3 regions of the Paenibacillus sp. HJGM_3 genome follow, and region 1 is predicted to be linked to each of the others. Evidence: predicted binding sites of a transcription regulator. Region 1 holds the regulator's gene; each other region holds the start of a gene.
What was found. Region 1 encodes LexA, which represses DNA repair genes until DNA is damaged. Its sites were predicted from a motif close to CGAACATATGTTCG; they were not measured.
Positions count from the first base shown of each region.

Region 2: uvrB (excinuclease ABC subunit UvrB) is a predicted target of LexA. The motif match lies at 6,612-6,625, and genes of this name have one in related genera.
Region 3: ACI5FR_RS09225 (SPL family radical SAM protein) is a predicted target of LexA. The motif match lies at 2,390-2,403, and genes of this name have one in related genera.

Region 1 covers NZ_JBJGED010000002.1:331,738-341,954, forward strand. The annotation lists gene ACI5FR_RS03800 (hypothetical protein) at 1-1,141, opposite strand, end outside; gene ACI5FR_RS03805 (arsenic transporter) at 1,172-2,470, opposite strand; gene ACI5FR_RS03810 (efflux RND transporter permease subunit) at 2,611-5,610, opposite strand; gene lexA (transcriptional repressor LexA) at 5,838-6,455, shown strand; gene ACI5FR_RS03820 (DinB family protein) at 6,686-7,147, opposite strand; gene ACI5FR_RS03825 (LysR family transcriptional regulator) at 7,327-8,238, shown strand; gene glnA (type I glutamate--ammonia ligase) at 8,338-9,675, opposite strand; gene ACI5FR_RS03835 (MerR family transcriptional regulator) at 9,696-10,109, opposite strand; gene ACI5FR_RS03840 (methionine gamma-lyase family protein) at 10,189-10,217, opposite strand, start outside.
Region 2 covers NZ_JBJGED010000016.1:36,433-46,649, reverse strand. The annotation lists gene ACI5FR_RS18070 (FAD-dependent oxidoreductase) at 264-1,532, shown strand; gene ACI5FR_RS18065 (ABC transporter substrate-binding protein) at 1,578-2,891, shown strand; gene ACI5FR_RS18060 (right-handed parallel beta-helix repeat-containing protein) at 2,941-5,469, shown strand; gene ACI5FR_RS18055 (helix-turn-helix transcriptional regulator) at 5,454-6,362, shown strand; gene uvrB (excinuclease ABC subunit UvrB) at 6,674-8,683, shown strand; gene uvrA (excinuclease ABC subunit UvrA) at 8,796-10,217, shown strand, end outside.
Region 3 covers NZ_JBJGED010000006.1:157,224-167,440, forward strand. The annotation lists gene ACI5FR_RS09215 (MATE family efflux transporter) at 1-1,059, opposite strand, end outside; gene ACI5FR_RS09220 (aldo/keto reductase) at 1,221-2,270, opposite strand; gene ACI5FR_RS09225 (SPL family radical SAM protein) at 2,423-3,376, shown strand; gene ACI5FR_RS09230 (alpha/beta hydrolase) at 3,743-4,348, opposite strand; gene ACI5FR_RS09235 (ring-cleaving dioxygenase) at 4,345-5,295, opposite strand; gene ACI5FR_RS09240 (MarR family winged helix-turn-helix transcriptional regulator) at 5,327-5,782, opposite strand; gene ACI5FR_RS09245 (sensor histidine kinase) at 5,910-7,316, opposite strand; gene ACI5FR_RS09250 (response regulator transcription factor) at 7,313-7,987, opposite strand; gene ACI5FR_RS09255 (FAD-dependent oxidoreductase) at 8,514-10,217, shown strand, end outside.

The DNA of each region.
Region 1 (10,217 bases):
GCATGCCGAGCAGGAACAGGCGGTAGGCGCCCTTGAACATATAGCGCACGTGCGGGTTCGGGAACCCAACGGGCGCGATGAACCCGTCCCCCGGGTCGTCCAGGACGACCGGCTCGCCGGTGGTCGGATTCGGAATCGTCATCCCGAGCTTCCACCATGTGGAAGTCGCCGGATTGTAGAACTCGTACGGGCGCTCCAGACAAGTTTGCAGCGTACGGAAGTTGCCCCCATACAGCGGATCGCCGTAATATTGAGCCACGGTCAGAGCGCGTGGATTGCCCGCCGGGACGAGATCGAACAGCTCGTCGTCGCTCTTGCCCGCCCAATAATCCGCCACGGAGACGATCGAGTCGCGCATCGCGCGGCCCCAGGCGGTCGTTTCGCTGTTCAGGCGAGCCCGTTCTACGTCGGAGCGCCTCAGCCGGCCGGTCATGCCCTGCTTCTTACGGGTGACATATGTATGAATTTCAGAAGGCACGGTTCGTTTTTCCCATCTCGTAGGCATCCCTCGCCGGTCCGCTTCCGCCAGCCGAACCACCTCTTCGATCTCGTTCTCGTCGAGGCCGCTCGTGGGCAGCAGTAAGCCCATCCCTTGACCGTGCACGATCGAGTCGCAGGGCTGCCCGGACCATTTCGAAATCCCACTGTCCCCTTTTCCTGATGTCTGTCTATACACATTAAATCCGATCCACCGGCGCCCCGCCGATGTGGCCCAGTCGTCCCGAAACCCTATGTCGGCCAATGGCAGTTCCATCCGCAAATGCAATGTTCCCTGTTGCACGTCAGCGTTCCCATAGAATCCGACCGGCAGCGGCTGGGATTCATATTCATATCCAAAGCGGTCATAGTAAAAATAGGCCCCATCACAGCGGATGCGGATGAAATTGTGCGGCTTGCGTCCGTTGTGGGCGGGATCGAACAGAAAATGGACGACCTCGTCGCCCAGCTCCCGGAATTTCTCGCACGTCAATTCGATTACAATCCGTTGGCCGGTCATGCTCATCGTGAGCCGGCTCTTCTGCGCAGCAGGCACTAGCGTATGCCCGACCGTGAAGGCGGTCGACGTCTCGGGAGTCCGGGCGCCGCCCTGCTCGTGCACGAGAAAGATAGGGTACAACGACGGTTTCGTTCGGATCGACATAGGGATCCTCCTCAGCGCGGAAAGTTTCGATTATCCTATCCATTTTAGCCAAACGTACAACCCTGTAAGTGTCAATAACAGTGTCGGAACGGTCAAAATAATGCCAATTTTAAAATAATACCCCCACGTAATGCGAACTCCCTTGCGGGCAAGCACGTGCAGCCAAATTAGTGTAGCCAGCGAGCCGATCGGCGTCATTTTCGGCCCGAGGTTCGTGCCCACGATGTTGGCGTACAGGAGCGCTTCCCGCACGATACCGTCCGTGTAGGTCTCGTCGATTGCCAAGGCTCCTACAAGGACCGTCGGCAAGTTGTTCATCAGGCTGGACAGGACGGCGGACAGAAAGCCCATCCCGAGCGTAGCCGCGAACAAGCCGCCGGAAGCCAGCTTCTCGATCAGCTGCCCGAGCAGCTCGGTAAGCCCGGCATTGTGGAGTCCATACACGACGACATACATACCGATGGAGAAAATGACGATTGTCCAAGGCGCTTCTCTCAGCACTTGTGCGGTTTGAACGACGGAACTGCTTCGGGCCGCCAAGAGAAAAAGGAGAGCCGCACCCCCCGCAATGACGCAGACCGGAATCGGAAGCCATTCGCTAAGCAGGTAAGCCGCCAGAAGGATGCCGATAATGATCCACGACAACCGGAACAGCCGAACGTCCCGGATCGCCGTCGATGGAGCCGGAAGCTGGCACAAATCCAACTTTGCTGGAATGGCACGCCTGTAAACGAGGATGACCATCAGGACGCTGGCGACGAACGAAAATCCGTTGACGACGACCATCCGGCTCGCATATTCGACGAATCCGATGCCGAAGTAATCGGCGGAAACGATATTGGTCAAATTGCTGATGATGAACGGAAGAGACGTCGTATCCGCGATGAACCCGCCTGCCATCACGAACGCCAGCACGGGCAGCCCCTTCATCCGCAGCGCACGGACTTGAGCGAGCACGATCGGCGTCAGGATGAGCGCCGCCCCGTCATTCGCGAACAGGGCGGATACGGCAGCCCCTAACGCCAGCATGTAGACGAACATCCGCATCCCTTGGCCGTCTGCGAGCCGGGTCATGTGGAGCGCCGCCCACTCGAAATATCCGATCTCGTCTAGAATGACGGAGATCATGATGAGCGCGATAAACGTAAGGGTCGCATTCCAGACGATGCCGGCCACCGTCCAGACGTCCGCCAGGTCCACGACGCCGAATGCCAGCGCCAATAAGGCCCCTGCCGCCGCCGGCCAGCCGATGCTGAGTCCTTTGGGCTGCCAGATGACGAACGTCATGGTGATGATGAAAATTCCGATAGCGAACCCAGCGAACACAATGATGGACCTCCTTCGATGCCAAGCGGTTCCAGTGGAACCCTTTTCACTATAAAAGAAATCCGGCCGGTTGAGAAGCGCTTGGACGCAAAAAATCCGTTCGCCTGGACAGGCGAACGGACGTGCGAGGCAAGTTTGCCCGATTATGCTGCAGCCGCCAATTGCTTGCGCTGCTTGCGGGATTTGCGGTAGAAGAACAGTTCGTATACGCAAGGCACGATGACGAGCGTGAGCAGCGTCGCGGCCGTCAGACCGCCGATCACGACGATGGCCAAGCTCTGCGAGACGATGCTGCCGGATTCGGCCTTCCCGAACACGAGCGGCAGCATGGCGCAGATGGTCGCGATCGCGGTCATCAGAATCGGACGCATCCTCGAGCTGGCCGCTTCGAGCAGCGCCTCGCGAATCGGCATGCGCTCCTCATTCTGTTTCACTCGGTCGATCAGCACGATTGCGTTCGTGACGACGATGCCGATCAGCATGAGCGCGCCGAACATCACCGTGAAATCAGGCGTGACGCCGGTAACGAGCAGCCCAAGGACGGCGCCGATCGCGGCAAGCGGCAGCGAGAACAAGATTGCGAGCGGTGCGCGCAGCGTTTTGAATGCGATCACCATGATCAAGTAGACGATGCAGATCGAGATGAGCGCTGTCATGCCCAGATCCGCGAAGTCGCTCGACTGGTCGGCCGATGCGCCGCCCACGTGCAGCTCGGTGCGCTCCGGCAGCTCGATCGTCTTCGTGCGTTTCGTAATCTCGTCTCCGGCGAGGGAGAGCTGGCTCGGCTCGACGGTGGCGGTTACGCGTACATACGGCTTGCCTTCCTTATGATACAGCATCGCGGCTTCCTCGGTCTTTGTAATCTTGGCGACGGAGGAGACCGGCACGACCGTGTCCCCGTTACGAACGGTGAGATTGGACAGGGCGGTCAAGGTGCTCGGGTTCACGACCGGATTCAGCATGACGGATGCTTGCTGCTCGTTCAGCTGCATAGTACCGATCGGAATCGGGTTCAGCATGCCTTGCAGCTGTCCGGCCACTTCCTGCGCATTCGCAAGTGATGGATTCACCTCGAAGGCGTACACCGGCTTTTTCTGATCCATGTTGCTCTTAACCTTCAGCACGCCCTCTACGGTGCGCATTTGATCCATGGCCTTGGCTGCGGCCTCGTTCAGCTTGGAGGGATCGTCGCCGGTGACATCGACGTAGATCTCGGTGGAGCTCGCTCCGGTCGCATAGTCGAGCGCTCCGGCGTTCAGCTCGGCGCCCGGGTAATTGCCGCGTTGCCCTTTCACGTTCTCGATCAGCTTCTGGGCATTGACGTCTTTTTTCATTTCCAGCATGTACGACACTTGCGTGGGCGATACGACACTGCCTTCACGGGCGGAATCCGAGCTGTTCCCGTATTGCATCATGACCCACTTGGGCTCCGGCTGCTGGAGGAGGAACGTTTCCAGCTTTTTCCCTTCGGCCAGCACTTTCTCCGGCGGCGTATCGCTAGGATAAGCCAGCGTTACGGTCAGAGACTGCGCATTGGACGAATCGATCGCGCCTTTCGGCATCGAGGCGTAGATCCCGATCGATCCGGCGAACAGTACGGCCGCGATCGTGAGCGGCACCCACTTGTGCGACAAGTTCCAACGCAGGAAGCCCGAGAACCGTTTCGCGGGTTCGTGCTCATCCTTCTTCGTGTTCCGCAACATGACGGAGCTGAGCAGAGGCACGACGGTCAGCGCCACGACTAGCGATGTCAGCAGCGAATACGTTACCGTCAGCGCGAACGGCAGCAGGAACGCTTGTAGCGAGCCGCGCAGCAAGCCCATCGGCAGGAACACCGCGACCGTCGTGATCGTCGACGCCGTAATCGCCGAGGCGACTTCCTTCGTGGCGTCAATGATGAGGCCAGTCGAGAACGGCTCCTTCTGCAAGCGGCGGTAGATGTTCTCGATCACGACGATGCTGTCGTCCACGAGACGACCGACCGCCACCGCTACGCCGCCGAGTGTAATCACGTTGAGCGTAACCCCGGAGAGACTCAAGAGATAGAGCGTAATGGCAAGCGAGAGCGGAATCGAGACGATCGTGATGAACGTTGTACGGAGATTCCGCAGGAAGAGCAAGATGACGACCGTCGCGAACAAGGCGCCTAGCAGCACTTCCCGCATCATCCCGTTCACGGAGTCGACCACCATCTCCGAGGTGCTGGACATAACGCTTACCGTCGCGCCGGGAATTTCTTGGGTCAGCCGGTCCGCGGTCTTCTGCACTTCGTGACCTACATCCACCGCATTTGCTCCCGCAGCTTTGGAGACGGTGATGAGCATAATGTCTTCCCCGCCCACACGGCTAATACTCTCCTGGCCGGAGTTCAGCTTCACATCGGCCACATCGCCCAGCGTAGCTCCGGGGGCGACGGGCAGCTTCTTCAGCGTTTCGAGATCGCGGACAAGGCCCACTACCTTCAAGTTCCCGGTCGAGCCGTCAATCGTTTTGGCGCCGATCGAGGCCGAGACATCGCGTCCTTGCAGGACGCCCATCAGCGCCGGGTAAGGCACGTTCTTCTGAGCCAGCTTAGCTGGATCCGGCGTTATGGTAACCGTTGGAGACGTCTTGCCATAGATCGCTACATTGCCGGCTCCCTTGATTTTTTGCATTTCCGGCAGCATCCGGTCTTCTGCCAGCTTCATGTTGCTCGGCGTCAAGCCGTCCTTGAACGAAATCGACACCCACGAGACCGGAATCATCGAGGTGTTGAGCTGGAGGACATACGGCGTCGAGACGCGTTCCGGCAAACGCACGGCGTTCACCGCCTCCTGGACCTCCGCCTTCGCTTCCTTCATGTTGGTCTTGGAATCGAACATCAGGTCGATCTTCGAGAAGCCGTCGCCTGTCGTAGACAACATATCCTTCTTGCCCTTCACGAGCGAGACCGCCTTCTCGAGCGGCGCCGTCACCGCGGTCTCCATGGACTTGGCGTCATAGCCTTGGCCGATGGCCGTGATTGTGACCGCCGGATTGTCGGCATAGGGCAGGAACTCCATCGGCAGCCTCCAATAGCTGAGCACCCCGATCAGGAGCGCCATCACGACGCCGATTTTCATAGCGGCCTTATTGCGGAATGACCAGCTAGTGATACCTTTCATTATCATTGATCCCCTCTCAAACAAGTGATTTCCCATGTCTAAGAGTACCTTCTTCGACCGGAAGGCTGAAGCGACCGGAGCATGATTTTGACCTGGACCTAGGTCGGGCACATCTATCGTTCTGCAGTTCGGTGGTATTTCACACTAAAAAGAGAACTTATGTTTGTGCGAACTCGAGTTCTATGGTATAATTTACACAATTGAACAAGCCAATTGGAGTGAGCGCTGTGAGCAAAGTTTCGAACCGTCAGCAAGCCATATTAGAATTTATCAAGAGCGAAGTTCGGGAGAAGGGCTACCCGCCTTCCGTACGGGAGATTGGCGAAGCGGTCAATCTGGCCTCCAGTTCCACCGTTCATGGCCATTTGGATCGTCTGGAGAAGAAAGGCCTCATTCGTCGGGACCCGACGAAGCCGAGAGCGATCGAGATTCTGGATGGCGAGATGACCTCTCCATTCTCGACCAGCGTGGCGCACGTCCCTCTCGTAGGCCGGGTTACGGCCGGTACGCCGATTACGGCTACGGAGAATATCGAGGAGTACTTCCCTCTACCTACCCACTATGTGAAGGACGACAATGTGTTCATGCTTCGCATCGTTGGGGAAAGCATGATCGAGGCCGGCATTCACAATGACGACTTCGTCATCGTGAAGCAGCAGCAGTCGGCGAACAACGGCGATGTCGTCGTCGCGATGACCGAGGAAGACGAAGCGACCGTGAAGACGTTCTACAAGGAACGCGACCACATCCGCCTGCAGCCTGAGAACTCCACGATGGAGCCGATCCGGCTCAAGAACGTGACGATTCTCGGCAAGGTCATCGGCCTGTTCCGCGATATTCGTTAAGGCATTTTGCTAGACGAGCCGTCTGAGGACGGCTTTTTTGTTTTGTTCGGTTGGTTGGCTGGCTGTTGCCGCCGTGCCCTTGCACCCATGTTACAGCACCCGCGACCGCCCCTTCCCACGCTCCAAAGTAGATTTTTTACTTTACTGCTGTATTTTAACGATTACCACCATGCTAACTGAGAGAGCCACCCCGAATAAGGTGGCTCCGAAGGCGGATCACGTCGAGAGTACTAAATTAATTTAAGCTGGCTTGATATGACTCCAAGATGAATAGCTTCGTGCATCAGAGCAAAGTTGAACAACTCACCTGCGGAAATGAATTGGAACGGTCCCAATACAAAGGGGGATTGAAGATCCTTGTTTAGCAATTCGGGCTTCTGCTCGTTAAGACGGGAAAGCTGTTCCGCTAACAATTGGATCAGCTCTTCCTTCGTGGGTGGAGCTATCGTCCAATCCGACGGTTTCGTTCCAGAGCCAAACAGCGCCTCATATTGAGCCGGAATTGCCGATGGGGATCCGAAGGACAAGGTCGAGTATTTATCCATCCAATAAACCATGTGACCCACATTCCAGCGAATGGTATTATTGAAGCCCTCCGGTTGGATGTCGAATTGAGCCTCCGAAACGCCCTGAAGCTGCCCGATAACGATCTGACGCAGAACTTTTCCCGTATTCATAATCGATTGTGCCATCATTGAAACGCCTCCTGATAAATGGTAGTTTGTGTGTTCTCTTGCACATTAAAAGTGTACCTTTGCCTCCAAAAAGCAACAATCACGAGATTCCGATGCAATGGATCGGTTTTAGTAATGACTTGAACGGCCGTTATAATTAATGAAAGGTGATCGCTAACAGGAAGGGGCACTGAGGAATGGAACTTCGACAGCTTGAATATTTTGCTGCCATATGTAAGGAGATGCATTTCTCACGGGCGGCCGAGAACCTCTGCACAACACAGTCGAATCTGAGTCAACAGATTAAGTTTTTGGAGAACGAGCTTGGGCTTCCTCTATTCGATCGCATTGGAAAACGGATTGCGTTAACGGATGCAGGTAAGATCTTGTTGGAGCAATGTCATCTCGTCTTCGAACGCATCGATTATATTAAAGGAGCGATAACGGATCTTAAGCGAATGGAAGGCGGCAGGCTGGACATCGCAATTCTTCCAGGTGATGGGGACTTGCTGTTTGATGCACTGTTGACCAACTTTCATCTTACATATCCGAAACTTTCAATTAGTGTTACGGAAACCATGGATGTGTATGAACAGGTTGTCGACGGCAAAAGGGATCTTGGAGTTACCACAGTACCTCCGAATCCGGATGACCGAATTTCCATCATCCCTTTGTTCCACGAGGAGTTTGCTTTAGCCATCCGATCGGATCACCCCGTTGCGAAGTCAAAGGCGATCCCCTTCGAACAGTTACAGCAGCTCAAGATGGTGATGTTCGGTCCTGATCACCAGATTACGAAGGTCATCCATTCTTGTTGCCATGAAAAAGGAATATCCATAGACAATCCGATTGTAACGTCTACGCTATCGACGATTCTCTCCCTAGTCGACCAAGGGATAGGGGCCACAATTCTTCCACGACTGCTGCTTGATTATCTGAACCGCGATAACATCTCAGCGGTAACGTTGCTCAATCCTACACCAAGTCAGGATATCTGCATCGTACATCGGACGGACAAGTTTATGGGGCAAGCAGCAAAGTTATTCATTGACGAGTTGCAGTCTTTCATTCAAAGCGTAATGGAGCGTACCATTCGTTCGTTGGGGTAATAGAGGATCGACGGTATAAAAAATCCCTCAACGCGCGAGGCGTCAAGGGATTCCAGAGTCGCATCCAAATTCAATTCAATCCGAAACAACCCAAACCAATCAATACAGCGTCAAATACTGCTCCCGCTCCCAATTATGCACTTGGGTGCGGTACATGTCCCACTCGATCTCCTTCAGCTCGAAGAAGTGTGTCAGCGCGTGCTCGCCGAGCGCGTCGACGATCACCTCGTCGGACAGCATCTCGAGCAGCGCTTCCTTCAGATTCGCCGGCAAGCTCGGGATGCCTTGCTCCTCCCGCTCTTCCTCGGACATGATGTAGATGTTGCGGTCGACCGGCGCCGGCAGCTCCATCTTGTGGGCGATGCCGTTCAAGCCGGCCTTCAGCATCACCGCGAGCGCCAAGTACGGGTTCGCCGCCGGATCGGGGTTCCGCACCTCGATCCGGGTGCTGAGTCCGCGCGAGGCCGGGATGCGGATCATCGGGCTGCGGTTGCTGGCCGACCAAGCGACGTAACAAGGCGCCTCATACCCCGGCACGAGCCGCTTATAGGAGTTCACCGTCGGGTTCGTGATCGCCGCGAACGCCCGGGCATGCTTCAGAATGCCCGCCATGTAGTAGTAAGCCGTCTCGCTCAGGCCGAGCCGGTCTTTCTCGTCATAGAAGGCGTTCTCCGCCCCTTTGAACAACGATTGATGGCAATGCATCCCCGAGCCGTTCACGCCAAACAAAGGCTTCGGCATGAATGTAGCGTGCAGCCCGTGCTGACGGGCTACGGTTTTCACGACCAGCTTGAACGTCTGGATCTGGTCTGCGGCATGAATGGCGTCGGCGTACTTGAAGTCGATCTCATGCTGCCCCGGAGCGACCTCGTGGTGGGACGCCTCGATCTCGAAGCCCATCTCCTCCAGCGTAAGCACGATCTCGCGGCGGCAATTCTCGCCCAAGTCCGTAGGAGCCAAATCGAAATACCCGCCCTGATCGTTCAGCTCCATCGTCGGATTGCCCTTCTCATCGGTCTTGAACAGGAAGAACTCCGGCTCCGGCCCGACATTCATCGCGGTGAAGCCCATCTCCTCGGCTTCCCGCAGCACGCGCTTCAGAATACCGCGCGGGTCGCCCGGGAACGGACGGCCGTCCGGCAAGTAAACGTCGCAGATCAAGCGTGCGACCCGATCTTCGGTCACCCAAGGGAATACGACCCATGTGTCGAGGTCCGGGTACAAGTACATATCCGATTCTTCGATCCGGACATAGCCTTCGATCGACGAGCCGTCGAACATCATTTTGTTGTCGAGCGCCTTCTCCAGCTGGCTGACCGGAATCTCCACATTCTTGATCGTGCCGAGCAAGTCGGTGAACTGCAGGCGGATAAACCGAACATTCTGTTCTTTGGCGATACGCAGAATATCCTGCTTCGAATAATGGGAACGCGTCATGATACCAATCCTCCAGATTGTTATTGTTTAGGGAAAAATCGGGAAAGCTCGCCTTGGATCAAGGAAACTTGTCCAGGCCGCTTGCCGGACCGCAGCTGCTGCTTCAGCATCTTGTGCAGCTGGGTATCGGTCATCTCTCTCCGCTTCACTTCGGATTGCTCATTCAGTACGGTAGCGTCTTCGGATTCTTTATTTACCGGGTTGAGCACTTGCTTGATGCCGGCAATGTTGACACCCTTCTCGATCAGCGCCTTGATCTGCAACAGCCGCTCGACGTCATTGAAGGAGAAAAGCCGCTGGTTGCCGGACGTCCGGGCCGGGATGATCAGCTCATGCTGTTCATAATACCGGATCTGCCGAGCGGTGAGGTCGGTCAGCTTCATTACGATCCCGATCGGAAATAATGCCATGTTCCTGCGAATATCATCACTCATGAGCCATCACTCCACAATTAAAGGGGTTACATGAATTGTACAATTCTCCCTCAGACGTGTCAAGACATGTAAGGTTTCGTTACAATAAACCCGCATCCATCATATTGC
Region 2 (10,217 bases), on a different contig from region 1:
AATTGGGATAATCGCGGAGGAGCCGGATGCGAGGATCCGCACGTCCGGTTCTGTGAGAGGCGCATGCATTTGCATGCGCCTACTCTATTTAGGCGGTCTATTTGTATTCCCCACGAAAAAAATCGAATGCAGGGAAAAGCACAATCAATGAAAATAAGTGCATATTTCATTAAATTGTTGTATCGTTTTCTTCTGTAAATTCGCTTTATACTGTGGAGGAAATGATAAATAAATGCATATACAGCCAGATAGGAGAGGAATGAATGAGAAGCAACCATACGGATTTCGATGTGATCGTTGCGGGAGGTGGGCCGAGCGGCATCGCCGCTGCGATCGCTTCCGCCCGAGAAGGAGCCAAGACGCTGCTTGTCGAACGTTACGGTTTTCTGGGCGGAGCGGGAACTGCCATGATGGTGAACCCGTGGATGTCGTATCGAGCGGGGGATGGAGGGGAACAAATCATTTTCGGCGTGCTTCAGGAATTGATCGACGGCATGACCGAACTCGGGATGTACGGGCACCCGAAAGCAAGAAACGCGTTCGATCCGGAAGCGCTCAAATATGTCGCCGAGCACCTGTGTCTGGAAGCCGGAGTTACTCTGCTGTATCATACGTTTCTGGCGGGCGCGAAGATGAGCGGGGACGGGCGAACGATCGAAACGATTCAATTGGCCAACAAGGCGGGGCTTGTCGACATGAGCGCACGGATTTTCGTGGACACTACGGGCGACGCGGACTTGGCGTCGTTGGCCGGAGCCGTCGTGGAGAAGGGACGTGAAGTGGACAGCAACTGCCAGCCGATGACGCTTAATTTCCGCATGGCCGATGTCGACATTCCGCGGATGCCGGACAAACAGGAAATCACCCGGCTCTATTTGGAGGCGAAAGCTCGGGGGGAGCTGGATTGCCCGCGCGAGGATGTACTGTGGTTTTATGCGAACCAGCCGGGAGTGATCCACTTCAATACGACCCGGGTCATTTTGAAGGACGCGATCGATCCGTGGCAGCTGACAGAGGCCGAAATCGAAGGTAGACGTCAAGTGCAGCAGCTGGTGGCTTTTTTGAAAAGGCACGTCGCTGGATTTGAAAACGCTTACTTGCAAACGACCGCCCCGCAAATCGGTGTTCGCGAATCGCGGCGGATCATGGGGGAACACGTATTGACGGCCCAAGAGCTCCTATCGGCATGCAAGTTCGACGATGTCATCGCCCGCGGCGCCTACCCGGTCGACATCCACAACCCGACAGGCAGCGGAACCATCATCCAAAAATTAAAGCCGGGAGAATGGTACGACATTCCGCTGCGCTCCCTGATTCCGTTGAACATCGAGAACCTGCTCGTCGGCGGCCGCCCGATCTCGGCCACGCATGAAGCGCATTCGGCTATCCGGGTACAGCCGATCGCCATCGCCATCGGACAGGCCGCGGGTACCGCAGCGGCGCTTTGCGTGCAAGACAACGTCAATCCGCGCCAAATTCAAGCAACCAAGGTACAGCAATCGTTGCAGAAGCAGGGGGCCAATCTGTATTAAGTTAGGAAAGCTTCACAATAGGAGATTAGAGAGGGTGGATTCAGCATGTTTCAAATGGGTCGCAAGTTTTTAAGTTTGATGATGATCGCTAGTCTTGTAGTTATTATGATTACGGCATGCGGCAATTCCGGCAATACTGGCAAATCCGCAGAGAAGAGCAACGTGGCCGACGCTGGGGCTCCGCCTGCCCCGGTTACTCTAACCTTTTTTACCCATGGGAATTCGATCGTCTTGGCGGAAACCATCGAGTCGCTCGTCCAGAAGAAGTTCCCGCACGTAACGCTGAAAACGATCAAGGACGGCAAAGGCTCAACCATATTCGACGTCCTAGGGGGCGGGCAAACCCCCGATCTGATCTCCTACTCGCTCGGCAGTCTGCAGGATTTGAGAACGCTGCGTCTGCTCGGCGACATGACGCCTCTTATCCAGAAGCACCAGTTCGACCTCGATCGCCTGGTTCCCGGCGCCGTGGATGCGGTAAAGGCGTTTTCCGACAAAGGGGAATTCCTGATGATGCCGTTCGAGCTGAACAACAATGCGATCTATTACAACAAGAACATCTTCGATAAATTCGCGGTTCCTTATCCGAAGGATGGTATGACTTGGGAAGAGCTGCTCGACATCGCCAAGAAGGTGACGAGATCCGATGGCGGGGTTCAATACAGGGGCTTCCAATATAATGCGCTAAATGTGGTGTACAAAGACCAGTTAGCGCTCGGCTTCGTCGATCCGAAAACGAACAAGGCGGCGATCAACACCGACTCATGGAAACGTTGGCTGGACGTGATGACCTCCTTCTACAAAATCGTAGGCAACGAACAGGCCGGCGATGAGAAGATTAATTTTCTGAAAAACCAGAATGTGGCTATGCGTACTGGACCGAATTACATTACCGAATTGCCCGCGGCGATGGAGGCCGGCCTGAACGTCGATTTCGTATCGCTGCCCAGATTCGAAGGGATGAGCGCTTCGAGCTCACAGATGAACGCGCCGTTCTATGTGATTCCGCCTTCGTCTCCGAATAAGGATACTGCTTTCCAGGTCATCGCCTACCTTTTGTCAGACGAGGTGCAAACGATTATGGCGCGTCAGGGCAGAATCCCGATCATCAACAAGGAGAGCATCAAGAAGGAGTACGCGAAAGATTTGAAAGGAATGGAAGGGAAAAACTTGTCCGCTTTCTTCCAGGATGCCATAGCCAAGCCGGTGCCCTCGACGGCGTTCGACGGGCAGGCTAAGTCGATTTTCACCAATGCGGCGCTCGTGCCGGTGTATCAAGGCAAAAAAGACATTAACACCGCGCTCCGGGACGCGGAAGAGCAGATTAACAAAGCGATCGAAACGGAAATGAAAAAGTAAGCCGCTTCGTCCAGTACGATCCACATTGATTGGAGGAGGAATGAAACGGATGAGTGAGCACCCGATGAACGATGAACGGCAGGGGGACAACCAAACAAGAGGGAACCGGTTGTCGCGGCGGAGGTTTCTGTCCTATACGCTGGGCGGCTCGAGTGCTTTGCTCGCGGCCGGCATGGTAGGACCGGTCCGTTTCCTGGAAGACCAGTCTACGGTTAATGCGGCCACATATGGAAATGGGGGCGGGGCCGGGAATGTGGTTTCCGGTTTGTTAGGCAGCCAGGCTTCCGCCACATTGGGATTTAAGTCAGTCGCAAGCATGAAGCTGGCTTCCCTGCCGGCCGGCACAACTGTACAGACTACAGGCTATTACGAAGAGCCGCGTGGAGGAACTGCTTACCGGGTTGTCTCCCGCGGCGAGTACGACACGCTTCGAGGCAATACACTCGGTCCTGGAGACGCGCTCAACGGGAGCGGCTACATTGATCATCTGTTGGCCAACGACAATGTGGCCGTTATGAGCGGAAGCGGACCCGTCGATCTGGCCGCGGTCGGATTGCGAGGGCCTAGCGATGCCTACGCGGCCGATAATTCGGCCGCCTTGCAAGCCGCTCTCTGGTATCCTCTATCGGTGCTGACCGCTTTCGGAACATACGCCTTCAGCCGCGAAAGCATCGCCGATCTCGGGCAGGAGGGAGAGCTGGACATCTCCGGAGATTGCCGGTTTCGGCTCGCCGCCGGATCAATCGTCAATACGGATTCGGATTACGACCATCATGTGGCTATTCTCCGCGTGCAGGGGGGAGAACGATTCAGCATTCGCGGCGTCGCCTTTGACGGCAACCGGGACGGTCAAACGTATCCGGCGACAAGGAATACTTTCGGCAGAGGGACGGTCCCGAGAAGGACCAACGGAATCCTTGAGGTGTGTCCGTCCGGAAGCGCGTACAGAACGCGTCGGGTGATGATCGAACAGTGCTCGTTCGAGCATGCTTACCTGAGCGGAGCCATGTTCATCCAATGTGACGAAGTGATTATTCGGAACAATTATTCCGCCAACAATACGATCAACGGTTTCGGCGGCGCCGGCTTTGGCACGCTCCTATTCGAGGGAAATACCAGTTGCCGGGACGGGTGGAGCGACATCTACACTTCCGACCGATACGAGGGGGATCGGGCGCAGCTGCAAATCCGGGAATGGCCGAAGGATTACACGGCTGCCACGGAACGGATGCCGGTCATCGACATCGCCGAGTCCGAACGGAACAAGCGGGTCGTCGTTCACGGGAATACGAGCGACCAGCCTGGTGTGATCGGCATCTTCGTCCGCGCTTGCGAGCAATGCCTCGTCACGGATAATGTCATCCGTAACGCAGGCTACAAACGCCGAAGCGGTAGCTATTCCCCGACCGCGATATGGGGCGATTTCGGAAAATTCTCGATCACCGGCAACGAAATTATGACCTCAGCCGTCATGCCTGGAGACATGCTGCCTGACGGAATACGAGTAGTGAGCTTCACGGGTAACGGGATCGAACGAACCGGGGGGCCATGGATCTCGATGCAAGGGCGCTATTATTCGATCATCGCCGATAACCGGATTACATGCGGCCAGACATTCGGCGCCGGCCCGTTCGACGACAACGCCAGCAAGCGGCTGCTGCACAATAAAGGCATTATTATGAGCAGCGAGTGCCTTGTCCGAGGCAATGTAATCGAAGGCTGCGCCAATGTTCCGATCGAGGCGATCAACGATAACAATTTCAGCAGCGAAGCTTTGCGGGATATCGGCATTTGCGACAATGAAATCTTCAACACGACGGGGAGCAGCATCATCAATCTCAGGAGCTACGGCTCTCCGACGGGAAATCCCCGCAATTTCGAAATAAGCGGCAACAAGGTGTACGACGTACGGTCCGCCATTGCCGGCTCGGACGCCAGGCAGATGGTCCAATTTTCTCCGGCGTGGGCTACATTCGACGTACATGACGTCACCATAGCGGGTAATCGCTTCTATTGTCTCAATACAGCGGATGCCACCAAGAACTACGGGGGTGTCCGGTTTCGCGGAAGCTCGGGAAGTCGGGGCATCGTGATTCGCGATAATCAATTCGTCGATGTGCTGAACGCGGTGCGTACCGAGTCTTTTGCCGAGCTTGGGATAAGAGGCAATACCGTACGAAATGGATTGAGACTGCTGTACGCGGATGTGGCTGCAGGCGGCCATGCCGGCAAGCTGATGATCGACGGCAACAGCTGCTCGGGCATCACCGGGCAGTGCGTCAATCTCAATGTCGGCGGAAGCGGGAAGGTTTTGGCCGAGCTCGTGGTTGTGGCCAATTCATGGAGCGGGACCGGTTCCACCTATGCCGGGTTGTCTCCCGGCGTTTCCCCAGCCGTTTACAATCTGGATCGGAACGTCGACACGATGGCGGTGAGAGTCGTTCCGAGACGGTCTTTCTCTGGCATCCCCACGTTTAACGCGCAGCATCTGGGGGAAATCATCAGAAGCGCCGACGGTCCCTCCGATTATATAGCCGTGCAGGTAGGGACGGGAGCTGGCGATTGGAAGACCCTGTAAGCGCGATAGCGATCTTGATGGGGGGATCGAACTGGGGTACGATGGAGGCAAGCTCAGCATACGAAAGGGAGAATCCGTCGGTGCTTATCCATCCGATTCGTTTGATCAGCATCAGCTATTGGGAAGAGAAGCAGGCTTTCGTACAGCAGGTGGAGCAGGAGCGATGCTGGATGATGATCGCCGTCCAAGACGGCCGCTTCAGGTACGAAATCGATGGACGATCCGGCGAAGCCTCAGCCGGGGATATGATCCTCTGTCCGCCGTATATGGATTTTCACCGCGAAGTGTTTGCGCCCCTCACTTTTTTTTACATCAAATTTTATTATGCCGGGGAGGACCCTCTCGGAGTAGAACCCTTAATCGACCAGCTGCGCCGGTTGTTTTCCTATAAATTCACCCCTTCCGAGCGCGACCGGCTGTTCAACAATTTTCGGCATCTCCTCTGGGCGAGCCGGATGAGTCGGAACGAGCAGATGAGATGGGCGACCCATTTCGTCTACGATCTCTGGCTGCTGTTCTGCATGGAGGCGGAAGCTCTCGCCCAATACGGCAACGTCGTCAACGACCCGCTGATGAAAGAAGCGAAGGAAATGATCGAGCGGCACGCTTTTCGCGATGTTCAAATGAAAGATATCGTGGAATTTATAGGGATCCACCCGGTGCAATTCACCCGCCGGTTCCAGGCCGTATACGCGATGCCGCCCTCTAAGTATTTGTATTCGATCCGGATGGAAAAGGCCAAATCGCTGCTGGTGCAAACCAACTATTCCATCGACCGAATTGCCAGGCAGTGCGGGTACGAGAACGGCCTGTATTTCAGCCGGATGTTCACGAAGTATTATAAAATCAATCCTTCGAAGTATCGGAAAATCCATACCTTCCCTTCGCCGTGAATCGCTGTGGGTGCAAACGTTAGATTCAGTCCTGCCGGCCGCATCCCGAGAAGAGCCTTGTGCAGCAAGGCTCTTTTTTGTTGTGCGCCCAGCAATGGGCGATCATCTCTAGGGTGAACGTCCCGAAAGGGGGCTGGCGAGCGCCTGCCGTTGAGGACTGGGACTAGTCGCCCTCTTCCTAATCGATTCGTCTAGGTGGAATGAATTGGATGGATTTGCAAGCGAAGGGGAACAGGTGTATAATAGATGAGAACAAACATTCGCTATGATGGATAGGAATTCTAATATAGAGCAGGAGCGTTGACGCCAGGATGAAAGAGAACAACGATATTGTCGTCAATCCCCAATTGTTTGAGTTGGTATCGGAATATACGCCTCAGGGCGACCAGCCCCAGGCGATCGAGAAGCTGCTGGAAGGCGTGAGGGCCGGCCAGAAGTATCAGACGCTGCTGGGGGCGACCGGGACGGGCAAGACTTTCACGGCGGCACAGGTGATTGCCAAGCTGAACCGGCCGACGCTCGTCATAGCCCACAACAAGACGCTCGCCGCACAGCTGTGCAGCGAGTTTCAAGAGTTTTTCCCCAACAATGCCGTCTCCTACTTCGTCAGCTACTACGACTACTACCAGCCTGAAGCTTACATCGCTTCCTCCGACACGTACATCGAGAAGGACTCCAGCATCAACGAAGAGATCGATAAGCTGCGACATTCCGCGACGAGCTCGCTGTTCGAGCGGCGGGACGTCATTATCGTAGCGAGCGTGTCGTGCATCTACGGCTTGGGTTCGCCGCAGGAATACCGGGATCTCGTCCTGTCGCTGAGGGTCGGGATGGAACGCCCGCGCAATGAGATTCTGCACATGCTGGTCGACATCCAGTATCAGCGCAACGATCTGAACTTCGTGCGGGGGACGTTCCGCGTACGCGGGGACGTCATTGAGATTTTCCCGGCTTCGCACGGGGAACAGGCAATCCGGGTAGAGCTGTTCGGGGACGAGATCGAACGGATCACCGAGATCAACGTGCTCACCGGAGAGATTCTGGGGGAACGCGACCACGTGGCAATTTTCCCAGCGTCTCACTTCGTGACCCACGAGGAGCGGATGAAGCTGGCGCTCATCGACATCGAGCGTGAGCTCGAGGAGCGTCTGGAGGAGCTGAAGGCGAACGGCAAGCTGCTCGAGGCGCAGCGGCTGGAGCAGCGGACCCGGTACGACATCGAGATGATGCAGGAGATGGGCTTCTGCTCCGGCATCGAGAACTACTCGGGGCCGCTGACATTCCGCGAACGGGGCGCTACACCGTACACGTTATTCGATTATTTCCCGGACGACATGCTCGTCATCGTCGACGAATCCCACGTGACGCTTCCGCAGATTCGCGGCATGTACAACGGCGACCGGGCGCGGAAGGAAGTGCTCGTGGAGCACGGCTTCCGGCTGCCGTCAGCACTCGATAACCGCCCGCTGCGGTTCGAGGAGTTCGAGCAGAAGGTGAATCAGGCGATCTTCGTCTCCGCGACGCCTGGCCCTTACGAGCTCGAGCATTGTCCGGTGATGGTCGAGCAGATTATCCGGCCTACCGGCCTCGTGGATCCGCATATCGAGGTGCGGCCGACGAAGGGGCAGATCGACGATCTGATCGGCGAGCTGAACGACCGGATCCGCAAGGATGAGCGGGTGCTCGTCACGACTCTCACGAAAAAGATGGCCGAGGACTTGACCGATTACCTGAAGGAGATCGGCATCAAGGTCCGCTACATGCACTCGGACGTGAAGACGCTCGAGCGGATGCAGCTGCTGCGGGATCTCCGGCTGGGCGTATTCCACGTGCTGGTCGGGATTAACCTGCTGCGGGAAGGCTTGGACTTGCCTGAGGTATCGCTTGTCGCGATCCTGGACGCCGACAAGGAAGGATTCCTGCGTGCGGAGCGCTCGCTCATCCAGACGATCGGGCGCGCGGCGCGGAACGCTCAAGGCCACGTCATCATGTACGGCGACAAGATCACCGATTCCATGGAGAAGGCGATACGCGAGACCGATCGCCGCCGCGAGATTCAGGAAGCGTATAATGAGAAGCACGGCATTACGCCGCAGACGATTCAGAAGAAGGTCCGCGATGTGATCGAGGCGACGAAGGTCGCGGAGCAGAAGGCGGATTACTTGGGCTCGTTCAAGGACGAGAAGATGTCCAAGAAAGACCGCGCTTCGCTGATCGAGCGTCTGGAGGCCGAGATGAAGGAAGCGGCGAAGAGCCTGCAGTTCGAGCGGGCGGCTGAGCTGCGGGATGCGGTGCTGGAGCTGAAGGCGTTGCAAACTTAATCGTGTGGCTGGAAGGGGGAGCAAACCGGACCAAATCCTGCTTGTTCCCCCCTTCTCGCGGGCATGATACGATAGATAGAATGAGGGTTGTTTCCTTGAAAGGATGATGGCAGTGGCACACGACAAAATCGTGATCAAAGGAGCGCGTGCTCATAATTTGAAGAACATCGACGTGACGATTCCCCGCGACAAGTTCGTCGTCCTCACCGGACTGAGCGGATCGGGGAAATCTTCGCTTGCGTTCGATACCATATACGCCGAGGGGCAGCGGCGCTATGTCGAATCGTTGTCCGCTTACGCACGGCAGTTCCTCGGCAATATGGACAAGCCGGACGTCGATTCGATCGAAGGGCTGTCGCCCGCCATCTCGATCGACCAGAAGACGACGAGCCGGAATCCGCGCTCCACAGTCGGGACGGTGACCGAGATCTATGACTACCTCCGGCTGCTGTTCGCCCGGATCGGGCGCCCACATTGTCCGGTGCATGGCATCGAGATTTCGGCGCAGACCGTCGAGCAGATGGTGGACCGGATTATGGAATACCCCGAGCGGACGAAGCTGCAGATTCTCGCACCGATCGTCTCCGGCCGCAAGGGTGAGCATACGAAGCTGCTGACCGATATTCAGAAGCAAGGCTTCGTCCGTGTGCGGGTGAACGGCGAGATTCGCGACTTATCCGAAAAGATCGAGTTGGACAAGAACAAGAAGCATTCGCTCGAGGTGGTCGTCGACCGGATCATCGTGAAGGACGACGTGCACGCCCGGCTGGCCGACTCGCTGGAGACGGCGCTCAAGCTGGCCGAGGGTCGCGTCATCGTCGACGTGATGGAGCAGGAGGAGCTGCTGTTCAGTCAGAAGCTCGCTTGCCCCGAGTGCGGCTTCAGCATCGACGAGCTGGCACCCCGCATGTTCTCCTTCAACAGCCCGTACGGGGCTTGTCCGGAGTGTGACGGTCTCGGCGTGAAGATGATCGTCGACCCGGACTTGCTCGTGCCGAATCCCGAGATGACGATCGAGGATGGCGCGTTCGATGCTTGGGCTGGCAGTACATCGAATTATTATCCGCAGTTCCTGGCGGCCGTGTGTGATCATTATCATATTCCTCGAGACAAGCCGGTATCCTCGTTCACCCCGGAGCAGATGAAGAAGCTGTTCTATGGGACCGGCGGAGAGCGGGTCCGGTTCCGCTATGAGAACGACTTCGGCCATTCCAAAGAAGCCATGGTGCCGTTCGAGGGCATCGTGCACAATCTGGAGCGCCGATACCGGGAGACAGGCTCCGATGGTATTCGCGAGTACATCGAGCAATACATGAGCGCAAAGCCTTGCCAGAGCTGCAAGGGGCACCGGCTGAAGCCGGAGATTCTGGCGGTCACGATCGACTCCAAGAACATCTCCTACGTGACGCAGCTGTCGATCGGGGAGGCGTCCGATTTCTTCGGCAGCCTGAACTTGACACCAAAGGAGCAGACGATCGCCAACCTGGTGCTGAAAGAGGTCAAGGCGCGTCTCGGCTTCCTCGTCAACGTGGGG
Region 3 (10,217 bases), on a different contig from region 1:
CGTCTGTCGATTGAACAAGTGCAGCACGAGGACGAGCACCCCCGTCAGCACGATATTGTAACCTACCCCGGTCAGCGTAATCCGGTTCACCCGGCTCCAATTGCCCGCACCGATGTTTTGCGCCGCCATGGAAGTGACCGCCCCTCCGATCGCCATCGCCGGCATTTGCACATAGCTGGAGATTTGGGTCGCCACCCCGAACGCAGCCGCGGATTCCGAACCGTAGGAGTTGACCAAGTGAATCAGGAACATGTTGCTTAAGGAAACCACGATCATGCCGAGCCCCATGGGGAGCCCTTTTTGGATCAGGGTCCGGATCAAAGTCCAGTTGAGTGTCAGCAGATGAAGATCGGTCCGGGTAATCCGGAGAAAATATTGCTTGCGGTACAAATAGACGAGCAGCAAGACCAGGCTGAAGCCCTGGGCGATGAACGTCGCGACGGCCGAACCGGCGATCCCGAGCTCCGGCAGCCCCCACATCCCTCGGATCAGCAGCGGATTGAGCGCAATGTCCAGCAGCGCGGACAGCAGGAGGAAGTAGAACGGCGTCTTCGCATCGCCCGAACCGCGCAGGACCGCCATGATCAGGTTGTAGCCAAAGGTGAACGGAATACTCGCGAAGATGATCCGTGTATACGTGATAGCCAGCTCGATCGAATCCGCAGGCGTGTTCATCCAGGACAGAATCTGCGGCGAGAGCAGCACGCCGACAACCCCGACGATCAGCGAGAGCAGGAAGAAGAACACCGCGCTCGTCCCTACGACCTTCTTCGCCTCGTCGACCCGCTTCGCGCCAAGATTCTGCCCGATCAGGATCACCGCGGCCATGGCGATGCCGAAGATCGCACTGATCAGCAGGAACATCAGAATATTCGCATTCGACGTAGCGGCAAGCGCCTGCTCCCCGAGAATGTTGCCGATCCACATGCTGTTGATGGAGCCGTTCAGCGATTGAAGCACATTGCCGAGGAGGATCGGCAACGAGAAGACGAACAGCGTCTTTCCGATCGGTCCTTCGGTTAAGCTGAGCTGGCCCGCCTGCGGCTTGGACGAGTGCATAATGGTTTCTTCCTCTCTGTGTAATCTATGAAAACCTATTATACCCCACAGACGGCGAACAAAGCCAAGCACCCGGCACAGGCCGGGTGCGTGTTCCATGGGATCGGGCCGCCGCGGCACGGCGTCGTAGGGTAAGGCGAGGCAAGAGCCTAAGGCGGCTCCTATCCCAGCGCCTGCCGAATTTGCTGCGTCTGTTCCGCCGTCAGGCGGATCTTCCCCGCGTCGGCATTGGCCTCGAGCTGCTCCACCGTCGAGGACGATGGGATGACCGGCCCCATGCCGGGCAGCGTGAGCATGTACGCGAGCGCCAGCTGGCTTAGGCTCATCCCCCACTCGCGTGACAGGCTCGCCAAGCCGTTCAGCTTGCGGATAACCTCCGGCGCGAGCATCTCGTCCACGGCGCCTTCATCGAACAGCCGGTCACCCGGCCCTACCGCTTCGCGGGTCAGATAACGGTCTGACAGCAGACCTCGTGCAAGCGGGCTCCAGGCGATGAAGGAGATTCTCTCCTCCGCGCAGTAATCGAGCACGCCCGGATGATTCGCCGCTTCGCCATGCAGCGGATCGAACTGATTTTGCACCGCGAGGATGCGCGTCCGGATGGAGGCGGACGACGATGCCGTCTTGTATGCCGCCATCTGCTCGACCGAGAAGTTCGACACTGCGAAATAGCGGATTAACCCTTGCCGCACCAAATCCTCCACCGCCGCCAAGCTCTCCTCGATTGGAGTGAGGGCATCGAATTGATGGAAGTACATGACATCGATATAATCCAGCTGCATGCGCTGCAGGCTGGCGTATGTGGAATCCAGAATGTTCCCGCGGGACAGCCCGCTATGGTTCGGGGTGATCCCGTCCATGCCGCCGAACAGCTTGGTCGCGATGACGAGATTGCGGCGCTGGTCGGGGTTACGCTTCATCCATTCGCCGATGATGCGTTCCGAATTGCCTGAAGCGTTGTTGTATCGGTTCGCCGTATCCCAGAATGTTACGCCGAGCTCCACCGCCCGGTCGAAGAGGGCCCAGGCCTGTTCGCGGTCCACCCTGGCACCGTCTCCCGTATCCGGATATCCGATTTTCCATGTGCCCAGGCCTACATTCGAGACGCGCAGCCCGGAAGCGCCCAGCGCCCGGTACGGCATCCCGTTGAAGGAATCGGTTACGCGAAAGGGGACATTGTACAGCTTCGGATTTGGGGTTAGAAAGTCCATAAGATCCCTCCTGATCGATACAAGTTACCTACAGCATAATAGTTTTACCGGGATTTGTACAACGGAAATGGAAACAACAAACATTTGCGCCGTTGTTTGCAGTCTGGTACTCTGGTTTAGGAACACATGTTCGATTTGAAATGACAAGGACGGTGAAGCTGTTGGCGCGCATACAGTATGAGCCCATCACGTGCAAGACGATTCTGAACGAGGTGAAGGCTCCCTCGATGCCTTTCGAGAAATCGATCAACCCTTATCGGGGCTGTCAGCACGGCTGCAGCTTCTGCTACGCCCGGTCCACGCATAGCTTCCTCGGCCTGGAGGCGGACGACAGCTTCCAGAACCATATTCTGCTCAAAGCCAATGCCGCCGAAGCACTGGAGCAGCAGGTGAAGCGTGCAGCCCGATCCGGCAAGCCGATCGGCCGGATCGCAATCGGGACGGCGACCGATCCTTACCAGCCTATAGAAGCGAAAATGCAGCTGACCCGCCAATGCCTGGAGGTGCTGGCCAAGCATCGCCTTCCTACGTCCATAACTACCCGGTCCCCCTTGATCCTCCGGGACTTGGACCTGCTCAAGGAAATCCCGATCACTTCCGTGAACATCAGCATCAGTACGCTGGATCGCGGGGTATGGAGGAATCTCGAACCCGCCACGCCGTTCCCGATGAAGCGTCTGGAGACCGTGCAGCGGCTGACGGAAGCGGGCGTTCCTGCAGGCATTTTCATGGCCCCGATCCTCCCCTTGCTGACCGACCGGCTGGAGGATCTGACGGAATTGATCCAACAGGCCGTCGCTCATAAAGCCCAATTCGTAATGGCCTCGTACCTGCGGCTCAGCACTTCCGCGGTCAAGGTGTGGTTTTTCGAGACGCTTCGCCGCCACTACCCCGAGCTCGTGCCGGCCTATGCCGACATGTACGCGGGTTCCGCGAAGGCGCCCCGCCATTATCGGGATCCGATTCAAGCGGAGATCCATTCGCTTCTGACCCGGCACGGCCTGCATGCCAAAGAACCCTTGCAGTCATCCAAGGTCGGGGTGCAGGAGACCGTGCTGCGGATCGAGAAGGAGTTCGAGCCGGTTCAATTGACCCTCCCGATCTGACCGCAATAGCAGATAGCCCCCGTTCATATACATGATGAACGGAGGCTATCCCTTGCCACTGCTATTCATTTATGAACTTCTTCCCTTTCACCCCAACATGCCTTCGACATGTCATCGAGAATAATCCGTATAGGAGACATGTACCGCATGTCATCTTGCCCGGGTTCGTGCCTCTGAGGTCCCCACATGCCCACAGATCGCGGAAGCAGCCGTCACTCGCTCTTTCCTTGTATGCAATCCGATTCCGGCATGCTTCGCTTACGCTATTCCATTGGACTATCCCCTCTCTGTTCCGGATAATCGTTATTACCCGGAACCGAGGAGAGTGAAACACACATTTACGAAAAATTTAAAAATATTTTCCGTTTATCCTTGTTTCTGCAGCCAGGCGGCCGCCGCTTCGACTTCGGTGACGGTCAACTGATGGCCCGCCCGTTCCCAATGCACCTCGACGGAGGCCCCCGCCTCGCTCAACAGACGCTGCAGCTCTTCGGTCTCCTGCGGCGGGCAGATCGGGTCGTTCGCTCCCGCTCCGATGAATACCGGCACGCCGGTCAAGTCCGGCAGGGCGATTCCTCGGCGCGGCACCATCGGGTGGTGGAGAATCGCGCCCTTCAGCGCGCCGGCATAATGGAACAGCAGGCTGCCGGCGATATTGGCTCCGTTGGAATACCCTACCGCGACGAGATTGCTGCGGTCGAAGCCATACTGCGCGGCCGCTTCCTCCAGGAAGTCGTACACTTCTTTCGTCCGGAAGATGAGGTCCTCGATGTCGAACACGCCTTCCGCGAGACGGCGGAAGAAGCGGGGCATCCCGTTCTCCAGCACGTTCCCCCGGAGCGACAGGATCGAGGAGTCCGGCGAGATTCGGCGGGCGACGCCGATCAGGTCGCGCTCCGTGCCTCCCGTTCCGTGGAAGAGCACGAGAGTGGGAGCTTCGGCATTAGCACCTTTCTCATAGATATGTCTCATGCTTCATCCTCCTTCAGCGTCCGAACCTGGATCGGAATGAGATTCGCTTCGATCTCCGCCCGTCTCGGCTCATACCAGTCCGGCAGCATGACCTTCTGGCCGAGCTCTTCCGGCGCTTCGTCCCGGGCGAATCCCGGCGGATCGGTGGCGATCTCGAACAAGATGCCGCCCGCTTCGCGGAAGTACACGGCATTGAAGTATTGGCGGTCGATCACCGGGGTCGGCTGATAGCCGTATTGGGCGACCGCGTGCCGCCACAGCTCGTGCTCCTCGTAATCCTTCGCGCGCCAAGCGATGTGGTGCACAGTACCGGCCCCGCCGCCTCCCCAGCTCATGCTCTGCAGCGGGACGTCGATGACGTTGCCCAGATCGCCCGTCGTCCGAAACCGGGCATACGTGCCGTCCTCGCCGACTTTCTCCAGGCCCAGGATGTTCTCCAAGGCATCGATCGTCTTGGCCGCATTCACGCTGAACAGCACCGCGCCGCCGAAGCCTTTGATCGCTTGATCTGCCGCGATACCTCCGAACGCCCACTGGCTGTTCGCCCCCTCTTCCCGCTCGACCAGCTCGAGGCGCAGTCCTTCATTGTCCGAGAACTGGAGGTACGTCTCCCCGAAACGGGAACTTTTCTCGACTGGAATGCCGAACTTCGCAAGTCTCGCTTCCCAGAACCCCAGAGCTCCGGCCGGCACCGCGAACGTCGTAATTCCGACCTGCCCGCCACCGATATGGCCCTTGCGCGAACCCGGCCACGGGAAGAAGGTCATGATCGTCCCCGGGCTCCCTGCCTGATCGCCGAAATACAGATGGTACACTTCCGGTGCGTCAAAGTTGATGGTTTTCTTCACCAGCCGAAGCCCCAATACGCCTGCGTAGAAATCCACGTTGCCCTGCGGATCGCGAGCGAACGCAGTTATATGATGGATACCGGATGTTTGCAATGTCATGTGAAATGCCTCCCTTAATTTTATCTTCGGTTTAGTTTGATGCTCGTTCCGCACCCTTACCCAGACGCTTTAGCAATTCAGTCGCCGTCAGCTTCTCTTCCAAAGTGAGCCCTTCCATGAAGGAATGGACCGCCTGCCGATGCTCGGGAAAAATCCGGTCAAACAGCTCCTGTCCGGCAGCTGTAATCTCCGCGTAGATCACCCTGCGGTCCGACGCGCTAGGCACGCGTCGCAGACAGCCCTTCTGCTCCAGCTTGTCGATGTTGTACGTGATGCTGCCGCTCGTAACGAGAATTTTCTCGCCGATCTGCTGCAGCGGGATGCTCCCCTTGTTGTACAGCACCTCGAGAATCATAAACTCGGACGGGGACAGCCCGTAATGCTTAATATCCTTAACGGCTCGATCCATAATAGTTTTGTACGCTTTGGACAATACTACGAACAACTTGAGCGAAACCGCCTCTTCATGGTTGTTCTCACTAGCCAAGGTGCATCACCCCCTTAAAGAATGTGAATATTAAATATCTTAAATTTAAGATAATACATAAAAAGAGATCTGTCAAGGGGCTTATATGCGACTTGTTACAAGCAAAAAACGAGGCCGATTCTTCCCTTCATCGGGGTGAATCGGCCTTGGCATTCTCGTTCCGAAGAGGCAAAGTGACGGTCATCTGCGTCCCTTCCCCTTCCTTACTGGAAACTTGAATCGTTCCTCGATGCATCTCCACGATTTTGTGAATGATCGACAATCCGAGCCCGCTGCCGCCCGCCGACCGGTTCCGGGACTTATCCGCCTTGAAGAAACGCTGAAAAATGAATGGCTGGTCTTCCTCCGCAATGCCGATGCCCGTATCGGTAATCCGGACCACGGCCGTGTCTTCGGCAAGCTCCAGTCCGACCGTAATCGAACCGCCCTCCGGCGTGAACTTGATCGCATTGTGCAGCAGATTGACCCACACTTGGCTCAGCAGTTCCGGGTCCGCTTCGACCGTCAGCGCCTCGACTTCCACGTTCATCTCCAGCCCCTTCTCCAGCCACTGCGGCTCGCACGCCACGATTAACGACTGAAGCTGTTTGTCGAGGCGATAGGGCTCCGGATGGAACGGATGCTGGTCGGAATCGAGCGAAGCGAGCCGCAGCATGTTCTCGCTCAGTTTGGACAGCCGGAGACTCTCCTGTTCGATAATGCCCGCGTAATGCTGCAGTTGCTCGCGGTCTACCTCTTCGTTCTTCAGAATGCGGGCGAATCCGCCGATCGAGGTGAGCGGCGACTGAATCTCGTGCGACACGTTGGAGATGAACTCCTGCCGCATGTTCTCCAGCCTCTCGAGGTCCTTCGCCATACTGTTAATGCTCATCGCCAATGTCGAGAAGTACTCTTCGCTCGCGCCGCGGGGCACCGTGATGTGGATGCGGAAGTCGCCGCGGGAGATCCGCTTCATCGCGTCCAGCATCATGTTCAGGAATGCGACCTGCCGTTTGCGGATGAACGGAGAGATGCAGGCCATAATGCCGCCGAAAATGACGAAGCCGAGGACGGAATTGGCCACCGACCGGACGATAGCATGCGGGTACCAATCCCACTTGCTGTATGCCCAATTCGTCACGTAATACGCCAGCGTCCAGCAGGCGCATAGAATAAGCAACACCGCGGCCATGAACAGCAGCATTCGGATCCCGCCGCGGATTCGCTCGCGTCGGTCCAGCTTGAGCTCGGGATCATAATGCCCTTCCGGCATGCCCCTTTTGGCGGCCGGATCCGGGCGAAGCGGCCCCCCCTCGTACGAATGCCACGGATATGGAGGGCGTCCGGGCGGGAAGGGGCCTATATGGCGTTCCAGATGCCTTTGCATGTGCCTCTCCAGATGCCGTTCCCGGTCGCGCATCACCCGTTCCAAGTGCTGGCGCACATGCAGTTCGCGTCTCAGCAGATGCCGCTCGCGCTCGGCCTGCATCCTTTCCCGCTGCTCGCGCTTTCGCTCTTCCTTGTCGTCCGGACGGTCTCCGTCTCTCCGGTTCATCCCTTCACCTCCAGCCGGTAGCCGAGCCCGCGGATCGTGCTGATTTTAACCCCTGTCTTCTCCTCGGGGAAGCGGTCCCGCAGCCGTTTGATATGCACATCGAGCGTGCGCTCATCGCCCTCATAGTCATAGCCCCACACCTGCTCGATCAACTGATCGCGGAGCAGGGTGACGCCCGGATAGCTGGACAGCAGGAACAGCAGCTCGAACTCCTTCAGCGGCAGCGTAATCGCCTCCCGCCCGATGCGGCAGTCGAACGTTTGCCGGTCGAGCATCAGCTCCCCGACCTGCACTTGTTGGGAGGCCGCGATCCGATAGCGCTTGAGCAGAGCCTTTACGCGCGCGAGCAGCTCCGGGGCGGCGAACGGCTTGACCAAGTAGTCGTCCGTGCCCAGGTCGAAGCCTTTCACCTTCTGCGCCGTCTCGCCGAGCGCCGTCAGCATGAGCAGGGGCAGGTCGTACAGCTCGCGCAGCTCCCTGCACAGCGTCCAGCCATCCATCCCCGGCATCATGATGTCCAAGATCACGAGGTCCGCCGGCTGGGTCTCCATGACCCTTAGCGCTTCCTCTCCGTTCTCCGCCTCCGCCACGTCGAAGCCTTCGCGCTTCAGTACGTGATGGATCAGCTCGCGGATATGCGCATCATCGTCGACGACTAAGATTTTGGCCATGGGTTTTCCTCCCTTTGGGCATCAGGACTTGTTCTTCCAGTTTATCGGTTTCGCTCCGCTCTCGTAAACATGATCGAGCAAACGTGCCGGAGCACCGGGCCAAGACACCGAGCGTCCGACAGCTCGCGCCAGCTTCCTTTGCTCTACCTCATAAGATAAGGCAGATATATGAACTGAATATGAACGGGGAGGGCAAGGTGAGGCTAAGTGCTGTGCTGTTAGGCAAAGTGAACAATTAAGAAGGGTAACCTAAACTATTAGCGAAAGGTTGGTTTACTAATCGGTAGAATCGACCGAAAACCAGGCGGAAGTTGTAAAGGTACCCTTCTTATTTGTAAGCTTTGCCTTATTACGCTATAAAAAGCCCTGTTCAGATTCCGGTGAGGCTTCCTGCTGGGACTTGTTTAGCGAAGTTAAGTTGAAATAAAGGATATGCAATTATGCAAATGGATGCATGGCTTCTGTCCCATTGTGTGATTAAGATGAAACTATAGATATGACACAATCATATAGGGAGTGGTATGCCATGATCAATGAAACCGTACGCGCGGACATTACCGTCGTGGGCGGCGGGCTGGCCGGCGTGAGCGCCGCCATCGCGGCCGCGAGGCTAGGGCAGACGGTGTCGCTCGTGAACAATCGCCCCGTCCTGGGGGGCAATTCGAGCAGCGAGGTCCGGGTGTGGGTGTGCGGCGCCACCGGACACGGCATTCACCGGTACGCACGCGAGACCGGCATCATGGGGGAGCTGTTCATCGAGAATCAGTACCGCAACATCGAAGGGAACCCGTACTACTGGGACATGGTCGTGCACGAAGCGGTACGCGCCGAGCCGAACATCACGCTGTTCCTGAACACGGACGTGCATGAGGTCGAAGCCGACGGCGATGAAAACACCCGGACGATCCGGTCCGTGACGGGCTGGATGATGGCGTCCGAGCGGCGGATCCGCTTCGAAAGTCCCGTCTACCTCGATTGTACGGGTGACGGGCTTGTCGGCTTCCTCGCCGGAGCCAAGCACCGCATCGGCCGCGAGGCGCGGGAGGAGTACAACGAAGAATGGGCGCCGCATGTCGCCGACAGCATTACGCTGGGCAGCACGCTGCTGTTCTACACGAAGGATGTGGGCCATCCGGTCCGCTACGTTCCCCCCAGCTTCGCCAAGGACATCACGAAGACGACGATTCCGGAGCGGCGCATTATCCGCAGCGGCGACAACGGCTGCGCCTATTGGTGGATCGAATGGGGCGGCGAGCTGGACACGGTCCATGACAACGAACGCATCCGCGACGAGCTGTGGTCGGTCATCTACGGCATCTGGGATTATATCAAAAATTCCGGCAAATTCGATGCGGCGAATATGACGTTGGAGTGGGTCGGTTCGATTCCAGGCAAGCGGGAGTACCGCCGCTTCGTCGGCGATTACGTGCTGAACCAGAACGACATTCTCGCCCAGCGCGAATTCGAGGACCGCGTCGCCTTCGGCGGCTGGTCGATCGACCTGCATCCGCCTCAAGGCGTTTACTCGACGGAGGCCGGCTCCAAGCATCTGCATATGGACGGCATCTACCACATCCCGTTCCGGTCGCTCTACTCCGCGAACGTGAACAACATGCTGATGGCCGGCCGCGACATCAGCGCGACGCATGTGGCCTTCGGCACGACCCGCGTCATGGCGACGTGCGCCGTCATCGGCGAAGCCGCCGGCACCGGCGCGGCGCTGTGTGCCGCCAAAGGCGTGTCGGCACGAACGCTGCACGCGGAGCACCTGCAGGAGCTGCAGCAGACGCTGCTGCGGCAGGACGCTTCCGTCATCGGCATTCGGAACGAGGACCCGCTCGATTTGGCGCGTCGCGCCAGCCTCAGCGCTTCGTCGACGCTCACCCGGTTCGCGGTGGAGAAGACCGCAGGGGCGGTCGCCCTCACGACCGACATCGGGCTGACCGTGCCCGTCGACCCCGCGCTCGACGGCTTGGAGCTGCTCGTCGATGCGAGCGAGGACACGGATTTGACCGTCGAGCTGTGGAGCACCGGGCGCTTGGAGAACTACGTGCCCCACACGCAAATAGGCTCGGCGACGGCTTCCGTCTCGCGCGGCGGGCTGCGTTGGGTGAAGCTCGACCTCGCCTGGACCCCGGGAACGCCGCAGAACGCCTTCCTTGTCGTAAAGGCGAACGAGGCGCTCGCTCTGCACTTCAGCGACACGCCGCGCAGCGGCAGCATCGCGTTC